DNA from 2 places in the Arthrobacter rhamnosi genome. Region 1 is predicted to be linked to the other one. Evidence: riboswitches for the same ligand, from Rfam matches in the RefSeq annotation. Region 1 holds a riboswitch; the other holds the start of a gene.

What was found. A riboswitch is a leader RNA that binds a small molecule or an ion and turns the genes downstream of it on or off. The one in region 1 is predicted to bind cyclic di-GMP.
Region 2: it holds a riboswitch for cyclic di-GMP, as region 1 does, so the genes downstream of both, ACX80I_RS11945 (glycoside hydrolase family 26 protein) here and ACX80I_RS06580 (response regulator transcription factor) in region 1, are expected to answer to the same signal.

What each region holds. Positions count from the first base shown of each region.
Region 1 is NZ_JBTNDT010000002.1:469,955-477,681, forward strand. Features, by position in the region: gene ACX80I_RS06570 (sensor histidine kinase) at 1-1,176, shown strand, start outside; gene ACX80I_RS06575 (hypothetical protein) at 1,446-1,769, shown strand; gene ACX80I_RS06580 (response regulator transcription factor) at 1,766-2,650, opposite strand; cyclic di-GMP riboswitch class I at 2,668-2,742, opposite strand; gene ACX80I_RS06585 (WxL domain-containing protein) at 3,400-3,927, shown strand; gene ACX80I_RS06590 (hypothetical protein) at 4,104-5,177, shown strand; gene ACX80I_RS06595 (GAF domain-containing protein) at 5,177-5,710, shown strand; gene ACX80I_RS06600 (putative bifunctional diguanylate cyclase/phosphodiesterase) at 5,865-7,727, shown strand, end outside.
Region 2 is NZ_JBTNDT010000005.1:182,653-190,379, reverse strand. Features, by position in the region: gene ACX80I_RS11955 (hypothetical protein) at 1-103, opposite strand, end outside; gene ACX80I_RS11950 (DNA-formamidopyrimidine glycosylase family protein) at 262-1,068, shown strand; gene ACX80I_RS11945 (glycoside hydrolase family 26 protein) at 1,087-2,322, opposite strand; cyclic di-GMP riboswitch class I at 2,339-2,413, opposite strand; gene ACX80I_RS11940 (peroxiredoxin-like family protein) at 2,697-3,368, shown strand; gene ACX80I_RS11935 (aminoacyl-tRNA deacylase) at 3,343-3,819, opposite strand; gene ACX80I_RS11930 (LacI family DNA-binding transcriptional regulator) at 3,894-4,913, opposite strand; gene ACX80I_RS11925 (sugar phosphate isomerase/epimerase family protein) at 5,026-5,760, shown strand; gene ACX80I_RS11920 (Gfo/Idh/MocA family protein) at 5,757-6,884, shown strand; gene ACX80I_RS11915 (pyridoxamine 5'-phosphate oxidase family protein) at 7,019-7,459, shown strand; gene ACX80I_RS11910 (uracil-DNA glycosylase family protein) at 7,600-7,727, shown strand, end outside.

The DNA.
Region 1 (7,727 bases):
AAATTGGAGCGCAAGGACGAGGAGCTGCAGCGACTGCTCGATTCGAGCAAGGAAAACGAAAACCTCCTCAAGACCATCCTGGACACTATCAACGTCGGTGTCACGGCTGTCGATGCCACCGGCCGGGTCATTCTTTCTAACCGTCAGCAGGACGTTTTCGCGCGCTCCGCTTCGGGTACTGATCAGGATGGAACCGGCAACCCCGGCTTGGTGTTGTACGGCCAGGACCGAACGTTCCTGCTGCCCGAAGATAGGACCCCTATGGCCCGGGCCATGCGGGGGGAGACGTTCGCGGATTATCATGTCTGGGTCGGTAATGGGAGAACCGCTCGGGCGTTGTCCACGGCTGCGCGCAGCATCAGTGCCGGACCCGGGACTTCTGCTGGAGCTGTTATCGCCTACACCGACGTCACCAGTCTGGTGGAGACGGTGGCCGCGAAAGATGAGGTCATCGCCACGGTGTCCCACGAGCTCCGGTCACCCCTGACCTCCATCGTGGGGAACCTGGAACTCGCGCAGGACGCAACTGATCTGCAGGCAGCCTCCCATTACGTCGATACCGCATCCCGGGCCGCGGATCGTCTTACGGAACTGGTGTCTGACCTGTTGCTGTCGAACTCGGCTGCGATGACGGTTCATCCCCGGGAAACGGACATCGCGGGTTTGGTGGATTCGGTCATTAGCTCGGTGTCATCTCGGGCCGCCGCTGCCGGTATTGCAATCAGGACCGAGGTGCCGGCACCGTTATGGGTGCACGCGGACCCGTTGCGGATGGGTCAGGTACTCGACAACCTGCTCACCAACGCCATCAAATACAGTCCCGATGGTGGTGTGGTGGTGGTGAAAGCGCGCACGAAGGACGGACAGCTCGAACTGGTTGTCGAAGACACCGGCATGGGGATGTCGCCCCAGGACGCGGCCAGGGTATTCGATAGGTTTTTTCGGACGGAATCCGCTCGGGACTCGACAATCCCCGGGACAGGGCTTGGGCTCTCGATCACCAGGGCGATCGTCGAAGGACACGGCGGGAAGATCGTTTGTAGAAGTGAGGTCGGGCGGGGTACAACGTTTATGGTCAATGTTCCCTCCCCTGACATCGACCGAGGGCTCGGAACAACGCGCCAGGTGAACGAGAATCGTGCTACCGCTTCCGGGGGTGTTTTCGTAGGCGTGTGAAATACGCCTCCGCCGAATAATCTGCGGCTTCAGTTTTCCCGTAGCGCAGGAACACCGGCAAGCGCAGGGTTTAGTCAGGCTTGTGTGTAAGAAAAGCGTCCATTGGGGGATTCGCATAGCATTTGTGAGTGTCTTCCCCTCATGATTCCTCCGCGAACAATGACCCCGACCCTGCTCATGCAGGTAGCACCCCGCCGCTGATCACCACCCTGTTTAGCTCTGTGTCCTTCCCGGCATGCGGGGGGCGGGAACCGCTGGTGGATAAGCGAGTGCTGTACGAGCTTGAGGAGGATTTCAACGGTCCGGCAGCGGTGCATGAATTTGCCAGGAATTTCAACCAGTCCTGGGACGGGAAGTATCAGCGCTTGTCTGATTCTGTCCACCAGCGTGATCAGGAGCGGGCGCAGGAGGCTGTGTTGAGCGTGAAAGTCACCTCGATCATGGTGGGCGCGTCCCGGCTCGCACACCTGGCTGCCCAACTCGAGGGACTCATCGAAGTCAATGACATGGCTTCCGCCACTGAGGCCCTTACCGGTCTCCGACAATGTGGATTGGAGACCAGGACGGAGCTTCTGGACACCTACATCCGCTAGGAGATATCCGCGGAAGCAGGCGAACCTGACGTTTCAGCATTGGTACGCGGTAGGGGAGTAATGCGGTACCCGACTCCCCGGACCGTCGTGATCAGGTCAGTATCTCCGAGATGGTGAGAGAGCTTCCGGCGCAGGTTCCCCATATGGACTTCTACCGTTCGTTGGTCAGCGTCGCTGACATAGGAGGGGCTCCGATGTTCATCACCCCGGAGCACGCCCACCAACGTGAATTTGGTCCGGACCGCCCCCTTGCTGCGCAGCATTTCGTACAGCAAATCGAACTCGCTCTTGGTCAACGGTACTTCCTGATCGGCGACTTGCACAGTCCGGGCTTCACCATCAAGGACCAGCTCCCCGCGGCGTAGTACTGCCTGCGTCCTCGTCGCAAAGACAGACACAGGTGCAGGCCCGGTTGCAGGTTCAGGTTTGAGCGCGGGTGCCGGCGTGCTGGGGGCGACGGCTTGAGGGGTTAATGAGGTGGTTGTCCCGGTGCGGGGCCGGCGCCTCATCGTATCGATGCGGGCCCTGAGTTCGCGTGGGCGGAAGGGCTTGGTGAGGTAGTCATCCGCTCCCCCCTGCAATGCTGTGAGGGTGTCTGATTCACCGGTTCGGGCGGTGAGCATGATGACGTAGCAGTCGCTGACATCGCGAATACGCCGGAGGACTTCGTAGCCGTCAATATCGGGAAGACCCACATCGAGGGTGACAATTGTCGGGGTGGTATCCCGCACTATGTCGACGCCGGCGCGCCCTGTGGCTGCTGACTGGACGTCAAAACCGGCCTGCTGCAGCGTAGCGCACACGATATTGCGGATATCCAGGTCATCTTCAATGACCACAGCTGTTGCCTGCGTGGAGGGCAGCTCGTTGTCGATGAGCATTCGTGAGACCTTCGTTGTCCGGTAGCCCGGCTAACCGCGTGGGTCCCGTGGCTTTGCGTCCCCGGCTCACACCGGGTTTGCCCTTATCAATGAGCAACAACCCATCTACCCAAGGACTTTATCAGGACGCACCAAATGACAGCCAGGCCCCCTTCACGGATCCGTAGCGCCGTCCGTGACTGAGGCATCACCTCCGTAAGCGGAGTGACCGAAGCCTCTGGAAGGGGAGCGGGCGAGGTTGTCGAATGTGAAGATGAACCTGATTGGTAATGAGGAAAGTTTTTGAGCACCGAGAAGATCATGACATCTGTCCAGCCTGACTGCGCAGATGCTGAGCATGACGGCCCACAGCGTGACCATGACAAATCGAGTGGCAGCACCGCGCGAGGTGCCACTCACCTCATCCCAACCGGGCCGACCGCCAGGATCCATGACAGTGACACTCCGTGTCCCCTTCGGTGGTGATGAGAGAAGTAATAAGAATATGAATCTAGTTTACTTAGCCATTCGGGGTGTTTTCGAATATTAGTGTAGATCAATTTGAGAGTCGATGTTTTTAGTCACATCAAGTGGAAAGTTTTGGGAAGGTTCTGCGCGTTTAGAGTGAAAAGCGGGAGGCGTGTGGCTAGGTTTTGAGGAGCCGGCAGGAGTCCGCTCCAGCCGCATCGTGTCTCACATTCGCTGCGAACGGACCGTGTTTTTTCCTCCGGCATTTCCTGATCGTCCACTCACAGCAAAGGTCTCACCCCATGCGTAACGTTTCCCGTCTCTGCCTCGCTGTAGGAGCATCCGCCGTCCTCGTCGGGTCCCTGGCCCTTCCGGCGTCGGCCGCCGACACTGCTACGACGACCGCCACCGTTGAGGTGCCTGCCGGCTCAATCGCTATTTCCGCGCCGGGTGCCGTTGTGGCTCTGACCGGGCTTACGCCCGGCCAGAGCGTCACTGCAGCCGTCGATGGTGTTACTGTCACCGATGATCGCGCGGGCGTCGAGGGGTGGAGTGTCCAGGTTGGTCTGAGCGACTTCACCGGCCAGGTCACCGGCGACACCATCCCCGCCTCTGGTGCGAGCTACACACCGGGTGTGGCGGTTAAGGCCGGAACCTCCACCGTTACAGCCACTACCCAGGCGAGCCTCTCCGTTCCGGGAGTTGTTCAGTCGGCTACTGGCGTCAATGGCAACAACACCGCTGCGTGGAACGCCACGCTGCAGGTGAGCGCCCCCTCCGACGCACTGGCCGACGTCTACACGGCGACCCTGACCCACTCGGTCCTGTAGTTCCGGCAACTCCGGGTAGGTCCGGTTTATCCGGGTAAGCCCGGGGAATTTACTGGAACCGATGTAGCCAGAACAGCAAGAGCAGCCCGAGGTGGGGCACCTGCATTCACGTGTTTTCTCGACGTTTGCAGGTGCCTCCCCGGGTCGTACCCCTTCCTCTTATGACAAGGCTTGTAGTGCGTTTCCTTCTTACTGTGTCCGTGATGATCCTGCTGGTGCTCCTCCCGGCGGCACCGGGTACGGCGTCGACCCTGGCGGGTCCTCCTGCAATCACCACCCCGGATACCGCTTCCAGCACCGATCCCACCCCCGCTAGTACTGCTCCTGCTGGGGCTGCTTTCGGTATCCGATTGCTCGACATCCCCGCCAGTACCCAGAACGATCCCAGGGCACGGACCTACATCGTTGACCGGCTCGCTCCCGGCAGTGAAATCAGCCGCAGGGTCCGCGTCGAGAACACCACTGATACCGCCGCGACGATCCACCTGTACTCCGGTGCGGCGCGTATCGACTCCGGAGTCTTCATCGGCGAGGACTCCTCGGTACGCAATGAGCTCAGTACCTGGACGACCCTGGCCGAACCGGAAGTCGCCCTCGAGGCCGGAAAATCCGCCGACGTCATGGTCACCATCGACGTACCAGCAGAGGCCCCGGAAGGGGAACAATACGGTGCCGTGTGGGCCGAAATGCGCAGCACCACCCAGGATGGAGGCGTCGTCCAGGCCAACAGGGCAGGAATCAGAATTTATCTTTCCGTCGGGCCCGGCAACGGGGCACCAGCTGACTTCACAGTCGCTTCACTCACGCCGTCCCGAAACCAGAACGGAAACCCCGAGCTCAGCGCCCTGGTCACGAACACCGGGGGGCGGGCCTTGGATATCACCGGCGACCTCACACTGAGCAATGGTCCCGGGGGGCTTTCAGCGGGCCCGTTCAGCGTCCAGGCGCCGACCACCATTGTCCCCGGCGACAGCCAGAACGTCACATTCTCCCTCCCCACGGAACTTCCCAATGGGCCGTGGACGGCAGGGCTCACCCTCAAGAGCGGTCTAGTGGAACACGAAGCCTCTGCCACGGTCACTTTCCCCCAAGCCGGCCCCGGTAAGGCCGCCGTTCCCGCCACTACCGGAAACACCGCGGGGCTGATCATCGCGGCCATCGCCGGGATCCTAGTTATTGGTCTGCTTGTCGCAGGGTTGATCCTGCGCCGCCGGCGCCACCAGCACCGAGCGACGCCCAGCGTGCCGTGATGCCGTATCAAGCCGGAATCACAGATGTGGGTCCGGGTCCAGGTTCGCTGGTCCGTCGCGAGATGGAGCGGCAACGACTGTTGTCGCTTGACCGCTCAGGACTGCTGGAAACGGGTGATGAAGAGCGGTTCGACCTGATTGTCCGGCGCACCCAGGAAGCCTTCGGTGTCAGCGCCGCCAGCATCGCTTTGATCACCGAGGACCACCAATTCCTGCGGTCCTTCGTCGGGCCGCTGGCCCGGACGGTGGACCGGCAGCATGCGTTCTGCAACGTGACGATCCAGAGTGAGGAACTGCTCATCGTTCCGGATACGCTCAAGGATCCCCGATTCAGCACCAACCCGCTGGTTGTGGGGAACCCGAAGATCCGCTTCTATGCGGGATGCCCGTTGCGCGGGCCGGGTGGCTGGCTCGTAGGAACACTGTGCGCCATTGATCAGCAGCCTCGACCTTTCGGGATAGGTGATCAACGCGTGTTGCGGGCACTGGCAGTCGAGGCAGAACTCGAACTCAATGCCAAACCGATCCCATGAAGGGTTCCGCAGCCTTAGCTGGTGTCGAGCGAACGCATGAGGGCAAGCCGCCTACGAAGAAGCTCGTCCTTGCATAGCTGGTAGAAAAAGCGCTTATAGGCTCGGAGTCGCGGCGGGTCTGGTACCCATCGGTCCAGTTCCATGGAAGGAAAACATGACCTTGTTGACGGTAGGAACCTCCCGCGAGGACCCATATGAAGGTGCAAGTAGGGATGCGGGATTCGCTACAGTGCTCGCAGGGGCTCACATAGCGGCCTCGGACATCGCACTGATCACGGACGCCGCGCAATCAATCCTCCATGTTTCTGGTTCCTTCACAGCCATGACTGGATACGAACCTGCTGATCTGTACGGGCGGAACTGTCGTATCTTGCAGGGCCCTGGCACCGACAGTGCCACCGTACGTCGGATGCGGGACCTGATGGCGTCAGGGGAAATATTCGAGGGGCGAATCCTGAATTACCGCAAAGACGGCTCAGCATTCTGGACTGCCCTGAAGATCATCCCCATGCGGCTGGGAAACGGAGCCGCAGTCTCCCACTTCGTCAGTGTCCAGCGCGATATCAGCAACGACGTCGCCCTGCTGAAGCAACTGGAGGCTCAGGCTCTCCACGATCATGTGACAGGACTTCCCAACCGGGCGGCAGCCGAACGTGCTGTGGGGGACGTCGTCCGACAGGCGCTCGACCTACATACGACGGTAGCGGTCGGCCTGATCGACCTGGATGACTTCCGCATTGTTAATAACACCCTTGGCCACGCCGCAGGGGATGCGGTGCTGCAGCAGTGGGCGTCCCGGGTCCTCTCACGCTTACGCGAGGGCGACCTGCTGGCCCGGATGGGCGGGGATGAATTTCTCCTGATCCTGCGGCACATTCCGCGGGACACTGCGCACGAAAATCTTTCCCGCCTTCTCGATCGACTTCATGAGGCCGTCGAAGCGCCCTTCATCCTAGACGGTCAGGACGTCCGTATCGGGATGAGTCTGGGCATAGCCCTAGTGCCGCAGGACGGTACCGACAGCCGCACGCTCCTGCGCAGCGCCGATGAAGCCCTCTACGAGGTCAAGAAACGCACCAGTGACGGACACCCCTGGTGGGAGACCGCGATCCATGCCCGTGCCCGTGCGCACACTCACGCCCATTCTCACGCTGGATACTTCGGCAACAAAGGGATCCCCGCGCTCCGTTCTGATCGTCACGGTTTCAAGGAGACCGGCGCGGAGATCTATCGGCACGCGGTACGCAGCGGAGACATTTTGGTTCACTTCCAGCCCATCGTGGACCTTCGGGACGGGTCGATCACCCAGTTCGAGGCCCTGGCGCGACTACATCTGCCCGATAGAGGAACCGCATACCCTGCCGATTTCCTGCAACGGCTTAGTGCTGGTGACCTACGTATCCTGTTCGCCCGTGTCCTGGACGAAGCACTGGGGTTGATCGCCGCCTGGGATGGGGGAGGTGCCCGCCCTAACGTGGCAGTAAACCTCCCCCCGGAGATCCTGCACGATCAAACACTCCCCGCGCTGGTGGAGGGGCTGCTTTGCACCCACAACATCGAACCAGGTGGGCTGGGACTGGAACTGCTGGAGTCCCACCTCATGGAGCTGGAGGAGCAACGGATCGCGCTGCAGAAGCTCGCCGGCCTCGGTGTCCGCCTCGCGATGGACGATCTTGGATCCGGGTACAGCAGCCTGCAACGTCTGGCATCATTCCCGTTCAGTGCGATCAAGCTCGACCGCGGATTATTCACGCACGTCTCCGATAAACCCCTGGAGACACTCAGCGTCATGGCGACCCTCATCCAGATGGGCCGGGATTTGGGCATGACGGTCGTGATCGAAGGACTTGAAGACGAGAGCCTCACCGAAGCAGCCATGATCCTCGGTGCCCCCTTGGGCCAGGGCTACTATTTCTCCCGACCCCTGGCAGCGGAAGATTGCAGGCCCTGGGCCGATTCCCTCGACTTCCAATTGCACAGGTCCCCCATCCAGACTTTGCTCGGCGCCCTCGCCTAC
Region 2 (7,727 bases), on a different contig from region 1:
GTGCCTTACAACTCATGCCGAAGAGCGACGGAAGGGTGAGCATCGACGCGGAGAAGCCGTAGTCGATGAGTCCGTGCTGCCGGGGAGTGATGGGCTTTGTCATGCCGCCAACGCTAGGAACACCGGAACCCTGCCACAACGGATAACCGGCACTCCGCAGCTGTTGACAAGCCCGCGACGGCTCGCCCCGGTGCCCGCGGCTCGTGTCGGCGGCGGAGGCTACTCTGTGCCCGGGACCACGGACGGAGCAGGGGAGGGATCATGCCCGAGGGGGACAGCGTCTTCCGGCTCGCGGCGAGGCTGAGGAAATCCCTCGACGGCCGCACCCTGAAGCGCGGGGACCTCCGTGTCCCCGCCCATGCCACCACCACACTGGACGGCATGCGCGTGACGGAGCATGTGACCCATGGAAAGCACCTGCTGACGCGGTTCGACGGCGGCCTCACCCTCCACACGCACCTGCTGATGCAGGGGTCGTGGACGGTGACGGCCGCAGGACGGACGCTGCCCCGCAGGCTCCTGCCCGATGCCCGCGTGATCCTCGAGGTGGAGGACGGGCCGACGGCGTACGGCCTGGACCTGCCCGTCGTCGACCTGCTGCCCACCCGTGCGGAGGGTGACGTCGTGGGGTACCTCGGCCCGGACCCGCTGCGCGATGACTGGTCCGCGGACGAAGCGGTCCGCAGGCTCGGCCGGGATCCCGCCGTGCGCGTCGCCGCTGCCCTCCTCGACCAGCGCAACGTCGCCGGTTTCGGCAACCTCTGGGTCAACGAGCTCTGCTTCCTCAGGGGCCTCCACCCGGACACGGTCATGGCCGACGTCGACGTCCCCGCCCTGGTGGCACTCGGGGCGCGGTGCCTGCGCTTCTCCGCCACCCGGCCCGGAGCGCACCAGGTCACCACGGGCACCCTCCGCAGGGGTGAGCGGCACTGGGTGGTGGGCCGGGCCGGCAGGCCGTGCCTGCGCTGCGGGACGGCCATACGTGTTCGGGCCGAGGTGCCCGGCGACCCGGGCCGCCGTCGTACCTGGTGGTGTCCGCGCTGCCAGTCCCCGCGCTCCTCCGCCTGACGCTGCGCTCCGTCCCCGTCAGCGGCGTGCTGCGAGGCCCGCCCTGAACGCGTCGGCGGAGGCGGAGGTGCTGTTGATCCGCCAGTCCGCTTCCTTGTTGATGTGGAACCAGACGAGGGCGACGACGTCCTGCTGCGCGGACACATAGCGGAACAGGGTGGTGATCCACTGGGGCTTCGACCCGCCCACCTCGGAGGAAGCCGTCTCCGCGATCATGATCGGAGTGCCGGGGGCGAGCTGCCGCAGCTGCGTGATGCCCTCCCCGAACAGCACCTCGGGTTCCTGCCACGCGCTCCACGACTGCGAGGTGCCCCAGTTGTAGCCGTCCAGCGCCACGACGTCGACGTAGTCCCCGCCCGGGTAGAGCTGATCCAGGGGCGTCGAGCCCCAGTAGGGCACGTTCGGGTTCCAGACCCAGCTGATGTTGGTCGCGCCCGTCGACGCGACGACGTCGTGCACGTGCCGGTAGGCGGCGATGTAGTCGCCCGCGCCATTGCCGTTGACGCCCTCGGCCCACGGATACCAGTTGCCGTTCATCTCGTGCGCGAACCGGAGGTAGACGGGTTGGCCCCACTGGCCGAGCGCCGTACCCCACTCCCGGAGGTAGGTGTCGAAGTCTCCCGCCGCGATGCGGTCGAGGGAGTAGGCGGGCTGCTCCGTGCCGCCGCCCCACGTCCAGGGTTCCCAGGTCAGGAGTGTCTCGGCGCCCCGGGCCCGCACGGCGTCGAGTTCGGCGAGTGGCGCCGCCTGGTTGAAGTCCTTGTAGGACAGCACGATCGAGGGAGCCTCGCCGGCGAGGGCAGCAACCTCGTCCAGTTCACCGCCGGCGGCAGCTCCGCCGTTCGTGCCCACACCGAACCGGATGGTCCTGGTGCCGGGGGGCGCGGGAACAGGGTCGACGACGGTGAACGAGGCACTTGCGACGGCGCTGCCGGCCGTGGCCGTGACGGTCACGGTGCCCGGCGCGGTGGGCATTCCGATCGACACCTGGAACGTGCCCGTGGAGGTCGTCGTCACGGCCACCTTCGCGGTGCCGGCGACGACGGTGCCCTTTGTGCGCTTCGGGAACCCGGCGCCCGTGACGGTGACGGGGGAGCCGGCTTCCCCGGACGTGCTGCTCAGGGTGATCGTCGCTGCGGCCTGAGCGGGGGGTGTCAGTCCGAACGTGAGGACCGCCATCGCTGTGACGAGGAGGAGGAGGCGGTAGGTGGTTCCACGGGCGGAGCCGGCGGATACGCGGGAAGCTGGAAGCATGATCGGCACCTAGGTGTTCGGTAGCCCGGCTGACCGCAGGGGTCCCGTGGCTTTGCGTCCCCGGCTCGCGCCGGGTTTGCCCTTGTCGCCGGGCGGCTGCCCGAGCGGTGCGTCTCCCGCGCGGCGGGAGCCTCCTCCATTGTCCCGAGCGCGCTGCCCCGCGACGGTCTTCTGCGCCTGAAGTATGCCGAAGGATTCGTGCAGGTCTTCCGCAGGCCGTCCCGGCGCCGCGCCGACGGCACGCCGGGCTCCTCGATTCGTGCCCGGTGGCAGGACCGGAAGGGCTGCCGTGCTGGGAATTCCGTGTGTCGTGCACCACAATGGGTCCTGCCACGGTATCGAGGCTCCCGTGGCGGGTCTAGTGAGGGGGACGGATGAATCAGGGACCGGCATTCACGAACACCATCGCCTTGCAGGTGGACGCGTTCACCCCGTCCTTCGAGGCGCAGATCGGCCCTGTGCTCGCCGAGGTGTTCGCCCGCGAGCAGCAGGACCTCCGCCGCGCCGGCCTCCCCCGGGGGGTCGCACGAGTGGGCGACACGCTACCCGACTCCTTCCTGTACGACGCGGGCGGACAGCGGACGCGGCTGAGCGAGGTGCTCGGCGCCGCGGCCGCCATCATCGTGTTCTACCGCGGTTCCTGGTGTCCCTACTGCAGCATCGCGCTGAAGACGTACCAGCGCGAGCTCCGTCCCGTCGTCGAGGCCTTCGGGACCCGACTCATCGCGATCAGTCCGCAGGAGCCGGATTCCGCGGTCCGGGCCGCCCGGGACGACGGGCTCCATTTCGCTCTCTATGCGGACAGGGGCAATGCCCTGGCCGCGCGCCTCGGGATCGTGAGTGTGCCGGGTCCCGATGTGGTGCGGGCGCAGGCAGCCCTGGGCATCGACGTGGCAGGCCTCAATATGGACGGGACCGGCGCCATCCCGTTCCCCACGGTGGTCGTGGCCGACGCCACGGGCACCATCCGCCTCATCGACCCACGGGTGGACTACACGACGCGCACGGAGGCCTGCGACATCATCGACGCCCTCGTGGCACTGTAGCCGCCCCTTCAGGGCCGGATGCCGCCGGAGCGGCCTCCGCGGGGAGCTCCGACGTGATGTCACCGACGGTCGCACCGAGCGAGGCCAGCAGCGGATCCGCATCCGTGAACAGCAGATAATCCCGGGAGCCCGAGCCCATGCCGATACGGCGTCCTGGGATCCGCTCGTCGGCATAGACCGGAAGGACACTGCTGCTGCCCAGTGGCGTGATGGTCCCGGACTCGTATCCCGTGATCTCGCGTGCCGCCTCCGGTTTCACGAGGGACGCCTTGTTCACCGCCAGCAGCGACCGCAGCTTCGCCCAGTCCAGTCGCCGCGTCCCCGGGATGAGCACGAAGACCGTGGTCCCGCCGCTGACCTTGGCCACCATCGTCTTGACGCCGTCGGCACCGGAGAGGCCCTGGGCCGTCGCCGCGTCGTCGAACGTGCCGTGGTCCGTCCTGGGTACCAGGACGACGTCGAGTGCACGGGCCGCGGCATCGCGTTCTGAGGGCAGGGGGCGGGGGCGGGAGAGTCCATGGTGCCCTATGGTAGGGCGCCGGTGCTCGATCGGGCGACGAGGTTCCCGGCAGGCATGCGGGCCGTCTGGACGGCGCCCGTGTCCAGCAGCCCCAGGAGCAGTTCCGCGGCAATCCGACCCTGCAGGCCCGGATTGCGGGCCAGTGCCGTGACGGAGGGTGAGGCCAGCTCGCAGTGCAGGGAGTCGTCCCAACTCACCAGGGCGACGTCGTCCGGGCAGCGCAGGCCCACGGCGCGCATCGCCAGCAGCCCACCCATCGACATCAGGTCGTTCCCGAAGACGAGTGCGGTGATCCCCTCCCCTGCGCGGAGGAGCGCTCCGGCTGCATCACGACCGGAATCGAGCGAATAGTCCGCCTCGTACTGGGTCACCGAGATGCCGTGCCGGCCGGCGCGGTCCTGCACGCCCCTGATCCGCGCTTCCTCGTGCAGGAAGCTGCGGGGGCCGGAGACGTGGGCGATCCGCCGATGATTGGCCCGGTGGAGATGGTCCACGATGGTGGCGGCGTCCAGCGCGTGGTCGGTCGTGGTTCCCGATCGGACAGCGGCACCTTCCGTGACCGGCGCTCCATGCAGCACGAAGGGAAGCCTCAGCCGCTCGAGCAGGGCGGGCCGGGGGTCGGCGTGGCGATGGTCGAACAGGATGACGCCGTCCACCTTGCGCTCACCGGCCCAGCGCTCGTAGGTGGCCCGCTCCTGTTCCGGATCCTTGCCCACCATCCGCAGCATCAGGGCCATGTCCCCCTCGGCGAGCGCGGTCTCGATGCCGGTAAGAAGGCCCATGTAGTACGGTTCAGTGCCGATCAGGAGGGGGTCCGCGGACAGCACCATCCCCACGGCGCCTGCCCGGGACCGGGAGAGGGCGCGGGCTGAGGAGCTGGGATACCACCCGAGTTCATCGGCGAGGTCCAGGACACGACGCCGGGTCAGCTCGCTCACTCCCGGCTGGCCGTTGAGAGCGTAGGAGACGGATGCCTTCGAGATGCCCAGGCGCTGCGCGAGACCGGCGATGGTTTCCTTGGCCATGGATTACACAATAGCCCCGCGATTCCTTGACCGGCCCGGGACTATCGCCTAGGTTCGACCCATCACCTGAACCGGTTCAGTAAGCCCGATTTCTCAGCGAGGAGAATAATCCGTGACGTACTCACTGCAGCTCTACACACTGCGGACAGCGATAGGCGAGGATCTTCCCGGCACCATCAAGCGCGTCGCCGAGTTGGGTTACACCGCCGTCGAGCCCTACAACTTCGTCGCCACCGCGGAGGAGCTGGCCGAGGCACTGTCGGCCAACGGGCTGACCGCGCCGTCCGGCCACGCGCCGCTCCTCCGTGCCGACCAGGACGAGATCTTCGAGGCAGCACGCACGCTGGGCATCGGCACCGTGATCGACCCGCACGTGGAGCGGTCCCACTGGACGTCGGAGGCCGACATCAAGGCCACGGCCGAGGCGCTCAACGCGGCAGCGCAGAAGGGCGCCGGGTACGGGATCACCGTCGGCTACCACAACCACGAATTCGAACTGGAAGAGCGCATCGACGGTGTCTCCGGACTCGAGGTCCTCGCCGGCCACCTCGACCCCCGGGTGGTCCTCGAGGTGGACACGTACTGGGCGGCCGTGGGCGGCGAGGACCCCGTGGAACTGCTCCGCCGCCTCGGTGACCGCGTGCGCTTCATCCACATCAAGGATGGTCCGCTCACGAAGAACGACAAGGAGCAGGTGGCCGTCGGTTCCGGGCGGATGCGCGTCTGGGACGTGCTGGGCGCCGCTCCCGGCCTCGAAGCCGCCGTCGTGGAACTCGACGATTTCGACGGCGACATCTTCACCGCCGTCGCGGACAGCCTGGCGTACCTGAACGAGGGGAAGAAATGAGCATCCATGCGGGGGCCCGCCGCACGGGCCCGGTCGGCGTCGCCGTCATCGGCGCCGGGGTCATCAGCAGGGAGTACCTGACCAACCTCACGAGCTTCCCCGACGTGACGGTGCACATCGTCGCCGACATGTTCGAGGAGTTCGCTGCCGCGCGGGCCGCCGAGTTCGGCGTCCCGGCATCCGGGAGTGTGCAGGACGCCCTGGACCATCCCGACGTGGAGATCGTGGTGAACCTGACCATTCCCGCCGCGCACGTGGAGGTCGCGACTGCCGCCGTGGGTGCCAGCAAGCACGTGTGGAGCGAGAAGCCCTTCTCGCTGGACCGGGAGAGCGGGATCGGCCTCTTGAAGACCGCCGACGCCGCAGGGGTCCGGCTCGGGTGCGCCCCGGACACCTTCCTCGGTGCAGGCCTGCAGACCGCCCTGCGCCTGGTGGCGCGGGGAGACATCGGCGTCCCCCTCACGGCGCTGACACTCATGCAGTCGCCAGGACCGGAGTCCTGGCACCCGAACCCCGCATTCCTCTTCCAGGAGGGCGCAGGGCCGCTGTTCGACATGGGTCCCTACTACCTGACGGCCCTCGTCCAGACCTTCGGAGCCATCACGAAGGTAGCCGGCATCGGCTCGAAATCCAGGGAGAAGCGCACCATCGGATCGGGTCCGAAGGCCGGCGAGGTCTTCGACGTCACCGTCCCCTCCCATGTCAGCGCGATCGCCCAGTTCGCCGGCGGCGGGTCGTCCCAGAGCATCTTCAGCTTCGATTCGCCGCTCAAGCGCGCGGGTTTCATCGAGGTCGCCGGAACCGAGGGGACGCTCGCCTTCCCCGACCCGAACACCTTCACGGGCGACCTGCTGCTCACCCGCCCCGGAGCGGATAAACCGGAGGTGATCGCGGCAGTCGGGGCGACGTCGACGCGCAGCAGCGGTGTGCTCGAGATGGCGCGCGCACTCCGTGAGGGGCGTCCGCACCGCGCGCAGGGCGAGATGGCGTACCACGTGCTCGATGCCATGGTCTCGATCTCCGAAAGCATCGCGACGGGCGAGTTCGTCCCGCTGCTGAGCACGGCAACCGCGGCCGAGCCGCTGCCCGAGGACTGGGATCCCTACGTGTCGACTCTCGCCTGACGCCGGAGGCGCGGAGACCGGCATCTGCTGACGTCCGCACGGGCCCTGGACAGAAGTCGCCGGCCGGACTCCTGTCCAGGGCGTTGCTCCCCTAGGGTGGAGGGGTCCGGATTCATCGATGGAAGGACCGCGCAATGACCACCGATCACGACGTCTGGGACATGCCGGGGGCAGGGCATTCCTCTGAGGCCATCGAGCCGGACGAATGCTGGGCCCTCCTCAGTACCGGCCTCACGGGCCGCCTCGGGTTCCTCAGGGATGGGCGCATCTTCATCTTCCCCGTGAACTACGTGGTCCACGACCGCGGTGTCTACTTCCGCACCTCGTCGACAGGTGACCTGGGCCGCACGTCCCTCGACCGGGTGGCCTTTCAGGTCGATCACGTGGTCGCGGAGCAGATGTCCGGCTGGTCCGTCCTGGTGCAGGGATCGACCGCCGTCGTGACGGACGAGGCACTTCTGTCGGCGGTATGGGGCCGCATGGTCAGTGAACCGTGGGCCGGCGGGGATCGCCGGCAGCTCGTGCAGGTGGTGCCCACGTCGGTTTCCGGGCGCCGCGTCGGTACGGCCCGGTAGCACGGCCTCATACCGCTGCTGATACCGCTGCTGACACCGCTGCAGCGGAGCCCGCGAACGACTGGCGTAGGCTGGAAGTCTGCGGACACGTTCGCGCCACCCCAGGCGCCGTCCGCGAGGAGGCGGAATTGGTACAGCGCATGGCAGACCCCACGTATCGGGCCCAGCAATGGGAACAGCGGTACGATCCACAGATCGAGGACGTGAACCGGCTCTGCGACGCGCTGGCCGAGTCCAAGCCGGGGTCGGGCGTGCCGTACATCGATCC